DNA from 2 places in the Shimazuella sp. NTD247 genome. Region 2 is predicted to be linked to the other one. Evidence: a T-box and tRNA genes for the amino acid it is inferred to sense, from the RefSeq annotation. Region 2 holds a T-box; the other holds one or more tRNA genes.
What was found. The T-box of region 2 lies ahead of glyQ (glycine--tRNA ligase subunit alpha). A T-box ahead of a tRNA ligase gene usually reads a tRNA of that ligase, here a tRNA-Gly.
Positions count from the first base shown of each region.

Region 1: it has a tRNA-Gly gene. The T-box ahead of glyQ (glycine--tRNA ligase subunit alpha) is inferred to sense a tRNA for this amino acid. The anticodon was not compared.

Region 1 is NZ_JCAJZU010000004.1:398,785-407,307, forward strand. It holds gene AC5WOC_RS12920 (putative protein N(5)-glutamine methyltransferase) at 1-758, shown strand, start outside; gene AC5WOC_RS12925 (MarR family winged helix-turn-helix transcriptional regulator) at 1,010-1,627, shown strand; tRNA gene AC5WOC_RS12930 (tRNA-Gly) at 1,742-1,815, shown strand; gene tsaE (tRNA (adenosine(37)-N6)-threonylcarbamoyltransferase complex ATPase subunit type 1 TsaE) at 1,902-2,345, shown strand; gene tsaB (tRNA (adenosine(37)-N6)-threonylcarbamoyltransferase complex dimerization subunit type 1 TsaB) at 2,342-3,037, shown strand; gene rimI (ribosomal protein S18-alanine N-acetyltransferase) at 3,040-3,501, shown strand; gene tsaD (tRNA (adenosine(37)-N6)-threonylcarbamoyltransferase complex transferase subunit TsaD) at 3,494-4,489, shown strand; gene AC5WOC_RS12955 (hypothetical protein) at 4,517-4,810, shown strand; gene AC5WOC_RS12960 (hypothetical protein) at 4,952-5,332, shown strand; gene AC5WOC_RS12965 (hypothetical protein) at 5,584-5,865, shown strand; gene AC5WOC_RS12970 (hypothetical protein) at 6,101-6,403, shown strand; gene AC5WOC_RS12975 (5-formyltetrahydrofolate cyclo-ligase) at 6,639-7,187, shown strand; gene AC5WOC_RS12980 (redox-sensing transcriptional repressor Rex) at 7,258-7,917, shown strand; gene tatC (twin-arginine translocase subunit TatC) at 7,930-8,523, shown strand, end outside.
Region 2 is NZ_JCAJZU010000002.1:491,208-499,730, reverse strand. It holds gene era (GTPase Era) at 1-715, shown strand, start outside; gene AC5WOC_RS07080 (YqzL family protein) at 811-954, shown strand; gene recO (DNA repair protein RecO) at 966-1,724, shown strand; gene AC5WOC_RS07070 (hypothetical protein) at 1,825-2,760, shown strand; gene AC5WOC_RS07065 (beta/gamma crystallin family protein) at 3,178-4,173, shown strand; T-box leader at 5,105-5,282, shown strand; gene glyQ (glycine--tRNA ligase subunit alpha) at 5,344-6,234, shown strand; gene glyS (glycine--tRNA ligase subunit beta) at 6,224-8,299, shown strand.

The DNA of each region.
Region 1 (8,523 bases), on a different contig from region 2:
ATACAGAGATTGTAACGCAACTACGTGGCGTTGGTTGCGTTTTTGCTGAAGATGAAGCTAAATTACTTATGTCTGCAGCGCAATCTCCAGAGCACCTTTCTGTCATGATAGACCAACGGAAAACGGGAATTCCTCTTGAGTATATTATTGGCTGGACGGAGTTCTGTGGTCTACAAATATTAGTTGATTCAGGAGTTTTTGTTCCCCGCCCCCGCACTGAATTTCTTGTTAAACAAACAGCTGCGTTTGTTCGTCCAGGAGATATTGTAGTAGATATGTGTTGTGGTTCGGGTGCGATAGGTGCTGTGCTGGGCACATACGAGCAATTAGAGTTATATGCTAGTGATGTCGACTCTGCCGCAGTGCAATGTGCTAGGCGCAATCTAGTTTCTGTTGGTGGTAAGGTGTTCCAAGGTGACTTATTTGAGTCTTTGCCTGATACTATTTTGGGACGGATTGATATCTTAGTCGCAAATGTACCTTATGTTCCTAAAGATGAGATCAGCATGTTACCTTCCGAGGCTCGTATATATGAGAAAGAGGTGGCGCTCAACGGTGGAGAGGATGGACTGGATATTTTGCGGCGAATTTCTAAAGATGCTTATCATTGGTTAGCTACTGATGGGCATTTACTGATCGAGGTCAGTGAACAACAAGTTGAAACAGCCGTCGAAATTTATACAAGTAATAAATTCATTCCACAGGTAGTCCGTTCGAATGACTTTGAAGCAACTGTCGTGATTGGAAAGAAGCTTTAAAAATTCAAAAGTAATAAGTAACTAAAATTTAAAAGTTCATCAAAGGAAAAGACTGGCTTAATCCTTTTATCAGGATAAAAGCTAGTTTTTTTATTGTAAAAATAATTTTGTTTCAATCAATACTGATAAGAATGAAAAGTTTCTTTGCAGGTACCAGCAAAAAAAGCGTGACATTTATAACAGGTACCATTATAATACAAATCAGAAGGTACCTGTTAGAATGAATTGTATTATATAGGAGGAAAAACATCATGAGTGAACAAAATTTTGAGTTGTATGAAAAGCTAACCAAGCTTCAGTGGTTATTACACAAACAGCACCTGCGTAGTCATGCCTTGAAAGGTCCCATGGCGGATCCTACTCGTGGACAGGGGAGAATACTTGCCTTGCTTCGCCTTCAGGATGGTATCAGTACAAAAGATTTATCCTATTTGTTAGGGATTCGCGTGTCATCACTCAATGAATTGCTTGCGAAACTTGAAAAGAGTAAATACATTACTCGGGAGCCGTCCGAAGCAGATAAACGAGTGATACTGATAAAATTAACAGAAAAGGGCAGAGATGAAAATCAACAGGAAACAGAACATGAAGATATTTTTAGTTGTCTTTCTCTAGATGAACAAAAAAACTTTGGGGAGTACCTAGATCGTGTAATGGAAAAATTGAAAGAGAAGTTTGGCGAGGAAATGGAAGAAGAGTTTGACAAGCTGCGCGAAGCCCGTGAACGTATGGGTGAAGAGCGATTCAAGCATTTGGCTGCTTTATGGAAGGACAAAAGAGGGCATATGTTTGGCAGAGGAGCATCTCCACATTTTCGTGCCGGTTTCCCAGGCGGTGGGCATGATCATAAAAAAAGACGAGGTCATTAATTTTTGTTAAAAGGAGATGTATTCGCTTCTCCTTTTTTTAAAGCGAATCGAACATCCTAGATGTTGCATCAGATCTAAATTTATGCTATAGTTTTTTAGTAATTAATTTAATATGCGGGTGTAGTTCAATGGTAGAACATCGGCCTTCCAAGCCGAATGTGAGGGTTCGATTCCCTTCACCCGCTCCAATGAAGAAGCTATTTGTTAAAAAGTAGCTTCTTTTTCTTTTTCTTGATAAGATATATTTATTTATGTGGATGGACGGTGTTGTACCTTGGATAATTATGTTTTTCATTCAAAAAATGAAGACGAGACAAGAGCGATTGCCTTTCGTATTGGATCAGTGCTATCCAAAGGTGCAGTTATTGCTTTAAATGGAGAATTAGGTGCTGGAAAAACGACTTTTTCTCAAGGTTTAGCACAAGGGCTTGGTGTAAAAGAATATGTAGACAGCCCAACATTTTCTATTTTAAAAATTTATGAAGGCAGATTGCCTCTTTATCATATGGATGTGTACCGGTTAGATGAGAATAATATTGAAGATCTCGGGCTCGATGAGTTTCTTTATGGAGACGGAGTTTCTCTCGTAGAGTGGCCATCACGAATAACATCCTTGCTCCCAGATCATACCGTAAATATTTCGATAGAAGTCCTTTCTACAGGAGAGAGAGAAATTTTTATGGATTCAAAAACGTTGTTTGAGAAGGTGTCCGAATGAATATTTTGGCTATTGATACTTCTACACTCGTATTAAGTGTAGCGGTATTAAATGAACAAAAAGTACTTGGCGAAATTACAACCAATTTAAAAAAAAATCACTCAGTAAGATTAATGCCTGCTATTGATCAATTATTTCATGACCTAGATATGGCATTAACGGATATTGATTTATTTGCTGTTACTGCCGGTCCTGGTTCTTATACCGGAGTGCGTATTGGTGCGACAACAATAAAAACATTTGCATGGGCTGTACATAAACCTTTTCTTTCTGTTTCTACCCTTGCTGTCATGGCAATGAATGGCGATTATTTCCCGGGTTATATTGTACCTTTGCTCGATGCACGCAGAGAACAAGTTTATGCTGCTGTTTATGAAGGGCAATCAGAAACACAAAAGGAAAGACTCAAAGAACAAATTATTCCGATTGATGAATTGTTGTCTCAATTAAAGCGAATGGATAAAAATATTTTATTTATTGGCGATGATGTTTCTTTCTTTCAATCAAAAATTCAACAGGAACTTGGAGAGCGGGCAATCTTTGCTTCATCGAATAATAATTTGCCTTATGCAAGCAACCTTGGCATATTAGCGATGCAGAAATGGTTAGCAACAAATAGGAGTGAAAAAAATGATTTTGCTCCGAATTACTTACAACTTACTCTAGCTGAAAAAAATTTATTGGGGCGTTAATTATGAATAGTACCAAGAGCCTTTTATTTCGTCCGATGAAAGTAACGGATATCCCAGTTATTATGGAAATAGAAAAACTTTCATTCACTGATCCTTGGAGTGAATTCTCGTTTGTAGATGAAATTACCACCAATGATCTGGCATATTATATTGTCACACAAGTGGATGGACAAGTAGTTGGCTATGCTGGTATGTGGGTTGTTCTGGAAGAATCACAAGTGACCAACATCGCTCTTCATCCCAAGTTTCGTGGACAAGGAATTGCTACGAAAACGATGACTTATTTGATTGAACTTGCGAAACAATTAGGTACTTCAAAAATGACTTTAGAGGTTAGAAAATCGAACCAAATTGCCCAGCGGATATATCGAAACCTTGGATTTACTGTGATAGGAACGAGAAAAAACTATTATCCAGACAATGGAGAAGACGCTATTTTGATGGGATTGGTATTACATGAGTAAACAAGTGATTTTAGGCATTGAAACAAGTTGCGATGAAACGAGTGTCTCGGTAGTAGTGGATGGAGATAAAGTACTTTCCAATGTGATTAGTTCTCAAATGGAGATCCATCAAGCATTTGGAGGTGTTGTTCCAGAAGTCGCTTCTCGTCGGCACGTGGAAAGAATAACATTAATTATCGAACAAGCATTACAAGAAGCAAATATAAGCAAAAGTCAATTGACAGCAATTGCAGTTACCCAAGGTCCAGGACTTGTAGGTGCATTGTTGATTGGTGTTACAGCAGCCAAAGCATTGGCATATTCCTTACGGATTCCGCTAATTCCTGTGCATCATATTGCTGGACATATTTATGCCAATCATCTTGTAAAGCCATTACAATTTCCTCTGATCGCACTGGTTGTGTCTGGAGGGCACACCGAATTAATCTATATGCCAGATCATATGAAATTTGAGCGGATCGGCCGGACAAGAGATGATGCAGTTGGGGAAGCATTTGATAAAGTGGCACGTCTGATGAACTTACCTTATCCAGGAGGCCCGCATATCGACCGATTAGCCGCACTAGGAACTGCGACGTATTCATTGCCGAGAGCATGGTTAGAAAAAGATTCATTGGATTTCAGCTTTAGTGGATTGAAATCAGCAGTTATGCAGTTTATCAAACAAAACGAACGGTACTCCGAAAAGGATTTAGCTGCGAGTTTTCAAAGTGCTGTGCTGGATGTGATTGTTGAAAAAACATTTCGTGCTGTCAAACAAAGAGACGTGAAGCAATTAGTGATCGCTGGTGGTGTTGCAGCAAATAGCGGACTTCGAACGAGACTTCACAACCGAGTGAAACAGGAAAATGTTTCATTGTGTATTCCTCCTTTGGAATTGTGTACAGATAATGCAGCGATGATTGCATCAGCAGCTTATTTTTTATTACAAGAAAAGAATTATGCAGATTTGGAATTGAATGCTGTTGCAAACTTACCATTAGTATAAGCATCTTTTGAGGAAACGGGGAATAGCATGGCACGAGCCGAATGGAAAAAATTTCTCATATTAGTTTTGTATGTGAGTTTCTTTGGTTTAGGGCAGCTTATTATTTGGAAACTACTAGCTACAGTCAAAATAGTATTTACAATTAATGGATATGCACTTGATTTGACAGCAGTTCTTCACTTAGTTGAAAGTGTGCTTATCTATTCAGCGATTATTTATGTCATTTTGAAGAAGACAAACTACTGGAACATCCTTTTTCAAGCAAGTGATATAGTAAAGGAACAGACGGCTCTACGAAAAGAAAAACAAGATAGCGAATAAAACAACCGTTGAATGCCTACAAACGGTTGTTTTATTTATCATCATATTTTTCTATTCTCAATTTACAGCTTTTTTCGTATACTAGAAGTATCAAGTACCCGTCCGATATCGTAGAACAACAAAGAATTCGAGGAAAGTAAAATGGACGTCAGCTTCCGTATTCTGGACATGGTCGAGCGCTTCGGTCACTTGCTCGTCAACGCCTGCAAGGTCGTGTTCTACATGATCTTCGGTGCTCTGGTGTACAACTACATCCAGACGCATCCCCAGCAGGTCAACGAGTTCAAGACCGAGGCGATCCCGGTCCTGCGTCGGATGTACGACGCCACCTCGAACCGCATCTCCGGTGTCATGCATGACGCCCACTCGGTGTTCACTGTCAACAACCTGATCATCGTGGTGCTGCTGGTCACTGCGGTCATCCTCTGCAACCGCTGGGCCGACCGTCGGTACAGGCTGAAGATGATGCAGTACGGCAACCCCACCGGGGCGAAGCCGCTGCCGGTGCAGCAGCAGTTCTGATCTGATTCACCCATCGGACGGGAACGGACAGTTGATGTTGATGACACCCAGTCATCCGCTATCAATTGTCCGCCCGCAATATAATGAAATTCCAAATAGATAAAAAAGATGAGCAGACTATCGCTCATCTTTTTTTATATTTTTTAACAGTACCGTTGATACTTTTGAAATTCTATCTTTCGTTTTATATAATAGAGTCACAATCGTAATCGTCCTATCCATTGATGTGTTTCAAGAGAAGGCTGGCAATTATGTCCCGTATCATCACTCACCTGCTCCTTGCAGTTGTGGCAGTTTTCGCGGCTGTTACCTTTGCCATGAAGGTGTATCCGTCATTCGTCACAGCTGAACCGGTCTCGATGAATCTCCATTTCGTGGCGAGCTGGATTTGGGATGTACTCACCTTCATTCCGTCGATCATCGAAAACATGTTCTTCAGGGATTTCACGCTGGGGGACAGTCTTATGTTCCTCGGCGGTGCTGGTTTGGTGATCTTGGTGGCAAATGAGGTGTTTTGGCAGGGCCGTAGGTGAGACGGAATCTATGATCAAAGTCTGAATTGGATAGGACGGAAGGACAATTGCATGTTTCGTTGATGAGTTTAATGCTCGTCCGACATCAGTTGTCCCCCGTATACAATGAATTAGATTAATAGATAAAAATAGACTACATTTGGTTAGTTTATTTTTTTATAGAGATAGGAAAATCACCGATATTTTCGTATAATATAGTTGTCATTTGAGATACTTCCCCTGAAAATGAGGCAAGATGTTTACTCGTAATAAGTTCCGAGCGGTTGTGATTGCATTTGTGAGCACACTCAGCTTTTTTATGATGGAAGGTGTGAGTTTCGCAGCATCTGTTGAAAAGAAGCAGGATCCTTTTTGGAAGGAAATGCAGTACAATCCTGTTCCGGAAATTTTGGATGAGGTGAAGGGAAAGTTCACAAACACCAATCTGCTGTCTAGTGATAATCTTTACAGCTGGGTAGCCCTCTTTCTTTTGCTCGGTTTTTCCATCCTTTTTTATGTCGGTTATCAAGCACGTATTAAGAAGGACTGCGACAACTAAACCTTTTTTGAACCAACTGTTATGGGGGAACAGTAGGGACAAAGATTTGGTTTATTGGACGTTTGTATGTTTGAGTTGATATCCAGTCATGCTCACATCATTCGTCCGCTGAAAAATCCATCGTAAAAATATAGATTCATTCGCCAAGCATAACTGCTTGGTCTTTTTCATGCCGGAAAGTGGTATGATGGTAGAGTTGATCCATTAAAAGTTGAGCGATAAGTGGGTGATCATCTTGCAGAAAAAGCAACTTCGAATGGAAATGGTGAACATAAGAAATAAAATGGGAATGCCTGAGCGGATACACGCATCAAGGAAGATATGTGACCGTATAAAACAGCTTTCTATATATCAAGATGCTTCCTCTATACTCGTATATTTCTCCTATCGAAGTGAAGTCAGTCTATACGCGCTTATCGAAGATGCTTGGAAACAAGGTAAACAAGTTTCCTTGCCAAGTATGGAGCAAGATGCGATTGTTCCTCGATTGTTCACTTCTCCAGCAGATTTAGAACAGGGTTCTTTTCAAATCCTTGAGCCTAATTCCAATTGTGAAAAAGTGGACAAACACAAAATTGATTTGGTGTTGGTTCCAGGAGTTGCTTTTGATAAAAAAAGATATCGTTTAGGTTTCGGAAAAGGGCATTATGATCGCTTTTTTGCAACCATATCAGATGTTTTTAAATGTGGGATCGCTTATGATGAGCAAATAGTGGAAACCATAGGTGCGGAAGACCATGATATTCCGATGGATCTCCTTATAACTCCAAGTCAAATTGTATAAATATGGATAATAGATATTTTGCCTGTCTATCGTTTTACCGTATAATAAATAGGGAGGGGGGTGGCTTTCATTGGCAGAACAGAAAATCCCAAAAGTAACTGCAAAGCGGTTGCCATTATATTACCGCTATTTAGAAAAGCTGCATGCTATTGGCAAACAGCGGATATCTTCTGCTGATTTAAGTGAAGCACTACAGATTGATCCAGCCACCATTCGGCGCGATTTTTCCTATCTGGGTGAATTAGGTAAAAAAGGGTATGGTTATAATGTGACTTACCTTTTGCAATTTTTACGTGATTTTTTGAAACAAGATGAAGTGACCAATGTCGTCTTAATTGGCGTTGGGAACCTTGGTACTGCTCTCTTACGATATAACTTTTACCGGAGTCATAATACCAAAATTGTGGCGGGTTTTGATCAGGAAGAGAGCAAAATAGGAACAGACATTGACGGCATCCCAGTTTACTCGATGAATCGTTTAGCAGAAGTTATTTTATTGCATCATGTCGAAGTGGCAATTTTAACTGTTCCTTTAAATGTAGCGCAGGGAACTGCTGATTTTATTGTCAACGCTGGAATACGAGGAATACTCAATTTTACTCCAGCAAGGATCACAGCACCCCCAAATGTTCGCGTACACCATATAGATCTTACGACCGAGCTTCAAACATTAATTTACTTTCTGAAAAAATTTCCAGCTGATGAGATGATGGAAGAGGAAGGGTTTTAAGGGGTATTAGTGATGAACGAAGAAGATTTTGACCAACAACCGCTTGTCGAACATCTATCTGAATTAAGGCGGCGCCTCTTTTGGGTGCTCGCTACTTTTATAATCGGCCTTGTCGTCAGTTTTGTTTATGCAGCTGATATATTTAAGGTGATCAGCAAAGATGCCAATCAGCACTTTGCACTGTACGCACTTAGTCCTGCTGATTCTTTTAAAATTTACATGCAGATAGCACTCGTTGCTGCATTTGTTTTGACATTGCCTGTTATATTGTATCATCTATGGCAATTTGTTCGTCCTGGTTTGCAGCCAAGGGAGCAAAAAGCGGCATTGATTTATATTCCTGTTGCCTTTTTATTGTTTATTGGCGGATTGGTGTTTGGTTACTTTTTAGTTTTTCCATTGATGATCGATTTTCTTACCAATATTTCCAAAGATCTTGGTGTCAAACAGATGTATGGAATATATCAATACATAAGTTTTATGTTTAACGTTATCGTTCCATTAGCTCTATTGTTCTTATTGCCGGTTGTAGTTCTCTTTCTTACTAGGTTACGATTGCTCACACCAGCCTTATTGATAAAAATACGCAAAGTTGCTTATTTTGTT
Region 2 (8,523 bases):
AGGTATTCATAAACCAAAATCAAAACTTGGAGAATATCTAGTAAAAACAGCGCAAAATGCATTTTCGGAAGTGGATTTAATTTTGTTTTTAGTAGATGCAGAAGAAGGATTAGGCGCTGGTGATAAATTTATTATTGAACGACTAAAGGGTGTCTCTACACCAGTATTTTTAGTTGTGAATAAAATAGATCTGGTTCATCCAGACGAATTATTACCTTTTATTGATAAATATAGAAGTCTGCACGATTTTGCAGAAATTGTTCCGATCTCGGCTTTACAAGGCAATAACACAGGCAGACTTTTGGAACTTATCATGGAAAAATTACCAGAAGGCCCAATGTATTATCCAGAAGATCAAGTTACTGACCATCCAGAAAAATTTATCATGGGTGAGATTATTCGGGAGAAAGTATTAGAATTAACACATGAAGAAATTCCGCATTCGGTTGCAGTAGTAGTGGAAGAAACGAAACTGCGTGAAAATCAAGAAACATTGTATATGAGAGCAGCAATTGTAGCAGAAAGAAAGTCACAAAAAGGGATATTAATTGGAAAACAAGGTGCAATGTTAAAAAAAGTCGGCAAACTCGCCCGCGAAGAAATGGAACGTTTATTTGGATATCGCATATTTTTGGATTTATGGGTAAAAGTGCGCAAAGATTGGCGCAATGAATACCAATATCTGAGGGAATATGGATATCGTGATGAGGAGTAAAAAATAACCAAAAACTTACATTAGCTTCTTCTCATAGAAATGCTGCTCCTCGGTCATCCTAACTTTGATACCCTCTTTAGAAAGGAAGAGACTCGTTGCGAAATTTTTCATGGAGCTGTTTTCAGGTGACGGGTAGCATTGATGCCTATCTTTTATATAAAGATATGGAAACACTGATGGGACAAAAGGAAGATGATGAAACATCAGATGATCCGGAGCAAAAGGAAGAGGTTAAGTAGAAAGGACAGCAATGATCATACGATTGCAAGGAATTGTGCTGCGCAATAAATCTTACGGGGAAAGTGACCAATTGCTTTTCCTCTTTTCTCGTGAACGTGGCAAAGTAAGTATGATAGTTAGGGGTTCGAAAAAACCTAGAAGTAGATTTGGTGCTGTTACCGAACCTTTTACACTTGCTGACTTTGTTTGTTATCAGCATAGTCCATCAAGTATGCCTTCCCTTTCTCAGGCTGATATTGTATACAATCATCAAGAGATTCGTTCGGATTTATTGTCAACAGCATATGGTGCTTACTGGTTAGAATTGGTTGATCGAGTAATTGTGGAAAAAGAACCTGCGGTTACCTTATATCAACAACTGGGTGTATTGTTAGGTCAATTAAATGATGGAAAAGATCCTGAAATTTTGACTCGATTGTTAGAACTGGCTGTTTTAACAGAAGCAGGTTATAAACCAATCTTTTCTAAATGCGCGAAATGCGGTAATGAATGGAAAACGGGAGATATAGCAGCCTTCTCGCTCAGACAAGGCGGCATTGTCTGTGCAAAATGTATGACACCAAGGGATATAAGTATCACCCCTGCAACAGCTCATTATTTACGCATACTAAATGATATAACTGCTGATCAACTTGGGAATGTAAAAATCAAACAGGAAACCAAACGTGATATGGAGACAATATTACAATATTATCTCGATGCTCAATTGGATTTAAAATTGAAATCGCGAGCAATTTTACACTCTTTACGAACAACATGGAGCAACTAAAGTTTGCTCCTTTTTGTATGCAATCGGAAAGTTGTTCCATTTACGTAAGTATGATTTTTCATGTAGAATGGGTCATCATGATCATTATAGGAGATATCAGATGAAAAAAATTACCATTCTACTATTCTCAGTTTTAATGATTGTCATATTAGCAATGGGTTGTAGTCAATCGCAATCAAAACAAACCAATTCGAACAAATCGAATAGTCAATCAAATACATCAAAGTTTATATTACAAAAAGCTGTGGATAATTGGAAAAATAATCAAGAACATCAATCAATTACTTGGTCAATTATACAAAATCATAGTTACCCGCTAAAAAGCTGCAGCTATCAAGTGATTAAAACGATGGAAGGAACAGAAGAACACTATGGGAAAGATCAAATTCATGCAGCTTCTTCTAGTAAGAGCGGTTCAGCAATCAATAAACAGCCAACTGCTTCTGAACCAGAAGACTCAGCGGATCAATGGCAGGTCAATGAAATGCTAAGTTATCACAAATATATCACCCCTAGTTATGATAATGGCAATAACAACAAATGGCTGTTATCCAAAAATGAACATACAGATTTAATACTTCCTAATTTAGACAAAGAGTATTTAGATGCGATTATAAACACTAAATCAACGAATAATATTACTTTTACGCAAACAGGCGATACTTATAAAATTATAGCTAAGCCTGAATTTTACGCGGCTCTTCCTCAATTTTTTGCGAATAAACAAAAACAAAACATGCTATTCCCTTATTATCCAAAAGCATTGAGGCAGACAATCGCAGATGGGAAAGCGACAATGATGGATTTTAACAGGCAAAAAGTTACGATCAAAAATGCAGATACATCCATCATTGTGGATAAGAAAACGTTGAATTTTAAAGAAGTCGTCTTGCACTATCAACTAGAGCTTACACTGTCTGGTAGTACACCAGCGAAAATAGACTACGTGCAAACGATGAAGCGGACTGGCAATTTCCAAAAACCGTTCAAAATTCCAGCAGAGGCACTAGCAGCGAAAGATAATGATAATAATTAATGGGGAAAGATAGCAGAGATACATTTACTGATTTCCGATGATCAAGCTGTAATGGATTTTTGATGTACGCTTGATGAGTACTTTGTAAATGTTTGGTAAACGATGCAAAAATAAGACAAAATAACATTTAGAGATTCAAGATATTTCCTTGAGTCTCTTTAAGATTCGCCCGGCCTTATTCTATAGCGTGGACGAAGGTAGCAGTAGTCGTCAGCTTAAGGTAACAACTCTATTTGCTTTCGACAGAGGAATGACAAGAAAAATATGGAAGCGGAAGTTTTATCAATGTTATACTCTCATTCAAATAACAAATGGGATATTTGCACAGTAATGAGACTTAATTTTCTTAATTTATTGTCTACATAAATGGGAATATATAGTACTATAGTAATAGTATGTGCATGAAGGAGGGAAGCTATGGAGAAAAAGAAGAATTCGATGAATAAATCACCAAATGATAAATTAGTCAAATGGTTGAAGTTAACCACACTTAGTCTCATCTGTACAATAGGTGGCATTATTATTTACCAATATGCTGAGACTTATGCCCAATCTTCTACAGTTAAGCCGCAATTACAAACGACCTTAGTAGAAAGTTCTGTTATTTCTCGAGAAGTAAAAAAGAAGATGATGGATACTCTTCCATCGCAAAGTATGGAGAAGGAATTGGACGCAGGTCCTATATCTTACAAAGATACAGAGCAACCATCAACCAATAGTAATCACACTTCGACACCAGACCCAAATAATCAAAACTCAGCAAAAGCAGAATCAACATCAGATTCTTCTCAAGCAATTTCTTCTAAACAAGCATCAACACCAGCAGTAAAACCAATAAGTTTTGGAGGACATGCAACTAGTATTGTACCAAAAACAAAACCAAAGCACCCAACCTCTAAACCAAAATCAAAGCCAACATCAAAACCAATACCAATACCAAAACCAAAGCCAAAGCCAAAGCCAAAGCCAATACAAAAACCGAAACCGAAACCAAAACCGAAACCGAAACCAAAACCAGAACCAGAACCAAAGCCAATACAAAAACCAAAACCGAAACCGAAACCGAAACCAAAACCAAAACCAAAACCAAAACCAAAACCACCAGAAAAATCTTGCGTTACACTATATGAAGACATTCATTTTCAAGGCGCATCTATAACATTTTGTTCAAATGATAGAACTCTTGTAAATAATAAAAGTAAACATTTAAAATATGGTAAAAAGAATTGGAATGATGTGACCTCTTCTATCAAGGTTTCTGGTGATGGCAATGGAATCATTTTTTATCAAGATATCAAATTCGGTGGACGCAGCTGGAAGTTAAAACCCGGGGAAAAATTGTCTAATCTTACTAAGTACAAGCTTGGTAAGGGCACTTGGAATGATGTTATCTCGTCCATTAAGATATTATAAGATTCGCAAAAATATCCGATCCCTTTTTTAGATGATCGGATATTTTTGTTATATTCTGCGTGTATTTTTTATTCTTCGATAATGACAAACAGTTTGTCCATTTTTAACCTTGATCGTCATTTAATTGTTTTTCATTTGAATATCAAGATTCTCCACAGGCAATTTCCAAAAACCGTTCAAAGTTCCAGCAGAGGCATTAGCAGCGAAAAATAATGACAACAATTAATGGTGGAAGCTGGTAATGTACTTTTTCAGCCTTCTTTCCTTGGTAATGATTAAGCTATAAAGCATTTTGGATGTTTACTTGTTAAATTAATGTTAGGTGAGACAGTGGACAGAATAAACAAACTATCAGTAAAATAACCATTCATTAGAATTTTGGAGATGATTATAGTCTTGCGAGTGTGAAAACCCACGGTTTGAATCATGGGATGTTAGCAGCATCACTACAACGGGAACACAAGTTTCGCCAATCCACTAAAGTGGCAAGTCTCACTTTGTAGACGAGGGAGGTTTCTACCTCTCGCGAATTTGACAAATTTTTCAAAAAACACTTTACAAACATACATTCTGTTGTTAAACTATCGCCAGTTGCTCTTTGAAAAGTGGATAGTATATAGGGTTATGCAAACCAATCGTTTTGCACGTAAAATGCTATGCGTACCGAAAAATGGCTAGACTGAAATGCGAAAACCAAGCAGTAAGTCTTTGCTATGACGTAGCAACAAAAACTCTGTTCAACCGTGGGGCTCGCGGAGTTAGCTTGGTAATGAAGTAGTCAGAAGGCTACCGTCCCAAGAATCCCATGGCTTCAGCCATGTGGAGTGTCAAAAAACAATTTCCCGATATGTCTTAATTAGGTTAATTGTTTTTTGGCGGTAAAAATCGCAAGTTGACATGAATGATTCAATTTGGTAATCTGAAAAAAATTTGAGATGCGATGACAGAAAAAAGTAACTAATATTTACCTTTTAGCGAGTCAGGGGGAGTGTGAGCCTGATAGGACAAGGTTAGTGAAATGGGCAATCTGGAGCATGATGATGAATAAAGTGGATCAGGCTGCCTGATCAAGTAGGGTGGAACCGCGGGAAAAGCTTCTCGTCCCTATGTGATTTGTTTTTTTATCACATGGGATGGAGAAGCTTTTGTTATTTTATGGAGGTGAAATCGTTGAATTTTCAACAAATGATTCGTCAATTACAACAATTTTGGAGTGAAAAAGGATGTATCTTGGTTCAGTCTTATGATGTGGAGACAGGAGCTGGTACCTTAAATCCAATGACCTTTTTACGTGCATTAGGTCCTGAACCGTGGAATGTAGCTTATGTGGAGCCTTCACGGCGTCCTGCGGATGGAAGATATGGGGAAAATCCCAATCGATTATATCAACACCATCAGTTTCAAGTTATTATGAAACCTGCACCGGAAAATATTCAAGAAATTTATTTAGATAGTTTACGTGTCTTGGGGCTAAATCCGTTGAAACATGATATTCGCTTTGTAGAAGATAATTGGGAAAATCCTACTTTCGGAGCTGCTGGTCTTGGTTGGGAAGTTTGGTTAGATGGAATGGAAATAACGCAGTTTACTTATTTTCAACAAGTTGGAAGCATTGAAACGGAACTTGTATCCGCTGAGATTACATACGGATTAGAAAGACTGGCATCCTATATACAAAATAAAGAAAATGTTTTTGATTTGGAATGGGTAGCAGGGGTAGCATATGGGGATGTTTTTTATCAAGCAGAGTATGAGCATTCCAAATATACATTTGAAATTTCAGATGAAGATTTTTTATTTGCACAATTTGATGCTTTTGAAAAAGAAGCGGCTAGAACGCTGGATGAGTCGCTTGTCTTTCCTGCCTATGACTATATCTTGAAATGTTCACATACATTCAATCTGCTAGATGCTCGAGGTTCTATTTCGGTAACCGAACGTACAGGTTACATAAAAAGAGTTCGAAATTTAGCGAGAAGATGTGCGAAGGCTTTTATTCAAGAACGAGAAAAACTAGGTTATCCCTTGTTAAAGCAAGGAGGAGAGTCATATGATGCATAATTTTTTATTCGAAATTGGTTGTGAGGAGATCCCAGCAAGGTTTGTACGAGAAACAGCTAAACAGTTTGCTGAGAAGGTGTCCGCTTGGTTTCATGAAAATCGGATAAATATCGGTTCGATTCAAACCTATGCTACTCCTCGACGAATTGCAGTGAGTGTTTTGGAAGTAGCGGATAAACAAAGTGATAAGACGGAATCCGTTCGTGGTCCAGCAGCAAAAATCGCAAAATTAGACGATGAAACATGGAGCAAAGCTGCTGTTGGATTTGCTCGTAAAAATGGAGTAGAAATAAGTAGTTTGCGATTACAAGAAGTAAAAGGAACAGAGTACGTATTTGCTCATAAACAAGAAATAGGTTTGCCAACAGCACAAGTTATCGAGCAATCATTTGTTCATGTATTAGAAAATATCACATTCCCCAAAACAATGAGATGGGAGCATACAAGAACAAAGTTTATCCGTCCTGTTCGTTGGTTGGTAAGTCTTTTAGATGAACATGTTATTCCAATTACTTTTGCAGGGGTAACTGCTGATCGAGTAACAAGAGGGCATCGCTTTTTAGGATCCGAGATTTCAATTTCCCATGCGAAAGATTATTCTCTTGCTCTTAGGGATCAGTATGTGATTGTGGATATGGATGAAAGACAAAGTATTATCGAGCAGCAGTTACAAGAATTACAAAAAGAAAATGGCTGGTTTATTCCTGTAGACTTGGAGCTGCTCGAAGAAGTTACCCAGTTAGTTGAGTATCCAACAGTTGTAAGTGGTCAGTTTGCAGATGAATATTTACAACTGCCAAAAGAAGTACTGATTACAACAATGAGAGAGCACCAACGATATTTTCCCGTACAAAATCCGCATAATGAACTTCTGCCATTTTTCGTAACGATACGAAATGGTGATAAAAACGGATTGCAGTATGTGAGTCAAGGTAACGAGAAAGTTTTACGAGCAAGATTATCGGATGCACAATTCTTCTTTGAAGAAGATAAAAAACAATCGATCAAGGCAGCACAGGAAAAATTGAAGCACATTGTATATCAGGAAGAATTAGGATCGATGGCAGCAAGAGTAGATAGAGGAAAGAAAATAGCACTAGCCATTGCTGAGTCAGTCGATCTTACAAAGTTAGAAAAAGAAAATCTCCTTCGTGCAGCTTCAATAGCAAAATTTGATCAAGCGACGCAGTTGGTGAGTGAATTTCCAGAGTTAGAGGGTTATATGGCAAGGGAATATGCAAATTTTCATGGTGAATCAAGTGATATAGCTACTGCTCTTTTTGAACAGGTCTTACCACGCCATGGCAAAGATGATCTTCCTGAGAGTAAAATTGGTACTATCCTTGCATTGGCTGATCGCTTTGATTCATTAGCTTCGGGATTTGGAGTTGGACTTTCTGTCAGCGGATCACAAGACCCATATGGTTTTCGTAAGAAAGCTTCCGCTATTATTCATATTTTGCTTCACCATGCAAAACTGTCTCTTTCTTTAACAGATTTAATTACACAAGCAAGCAATGTGATGTATGAAGCAGGGGTTTCCGACAATAGAGAACAATTAATAAGTGAATTAACTGATTTCTTCCGTGTCCGCTTAAAATCATATTTGTTAGAACAACAAGTTCGTTATGATGTGATTGATGCAGTTCTGCTGGGGAAAATTGGAGAGTTGTCTTCATTGATGCAAAAAACCAGCATCTTAGCAACATTATTAGAAGAAGAAACATTCAAAGGTCAAGTAGAGGCATTCACAAGAGTTTCCAACTTAGCACAAAAGGCGGATGATCGCCTAGTAAATGAAAATTTATTTGATACAGAGCATGAATATTCTTTGTATAATGCTTTTAAACAAGCAGAGCAGAGTTTCCAAGAAACTGATCAAACAGAAGCGGAAAAATATGATTCACTTGCAGCAATGGTCAGCAACATTCATCATTTCTTTGATCATGTGATGGTAATGGTCGACGAAGAAAAGATTCGAGGAAACCGCCTCGCGTTATTGCGGGAAATTGATAACCTTACCAGTTCATTTGCAGCTTTCGATCAAATCGTTTTTAACGGATAAATTACAATGAGAATCTGTTATACAGCTTGCCGCCTATTCTATGGTCGGCAGGTTTTTTTTACTGATTTGGAACATCCCGATCAGAATATTATCTCAAAAAGCCTGCTGCAATATAAATTCACTTCTCCGAAATTTTGTTGTTGCAGATCAATTATCTCATAAGTTAGAATTTTCATGACATAAAAACTCAATTTGACATAGGCTAGCAAAAACTTCTGTTATAC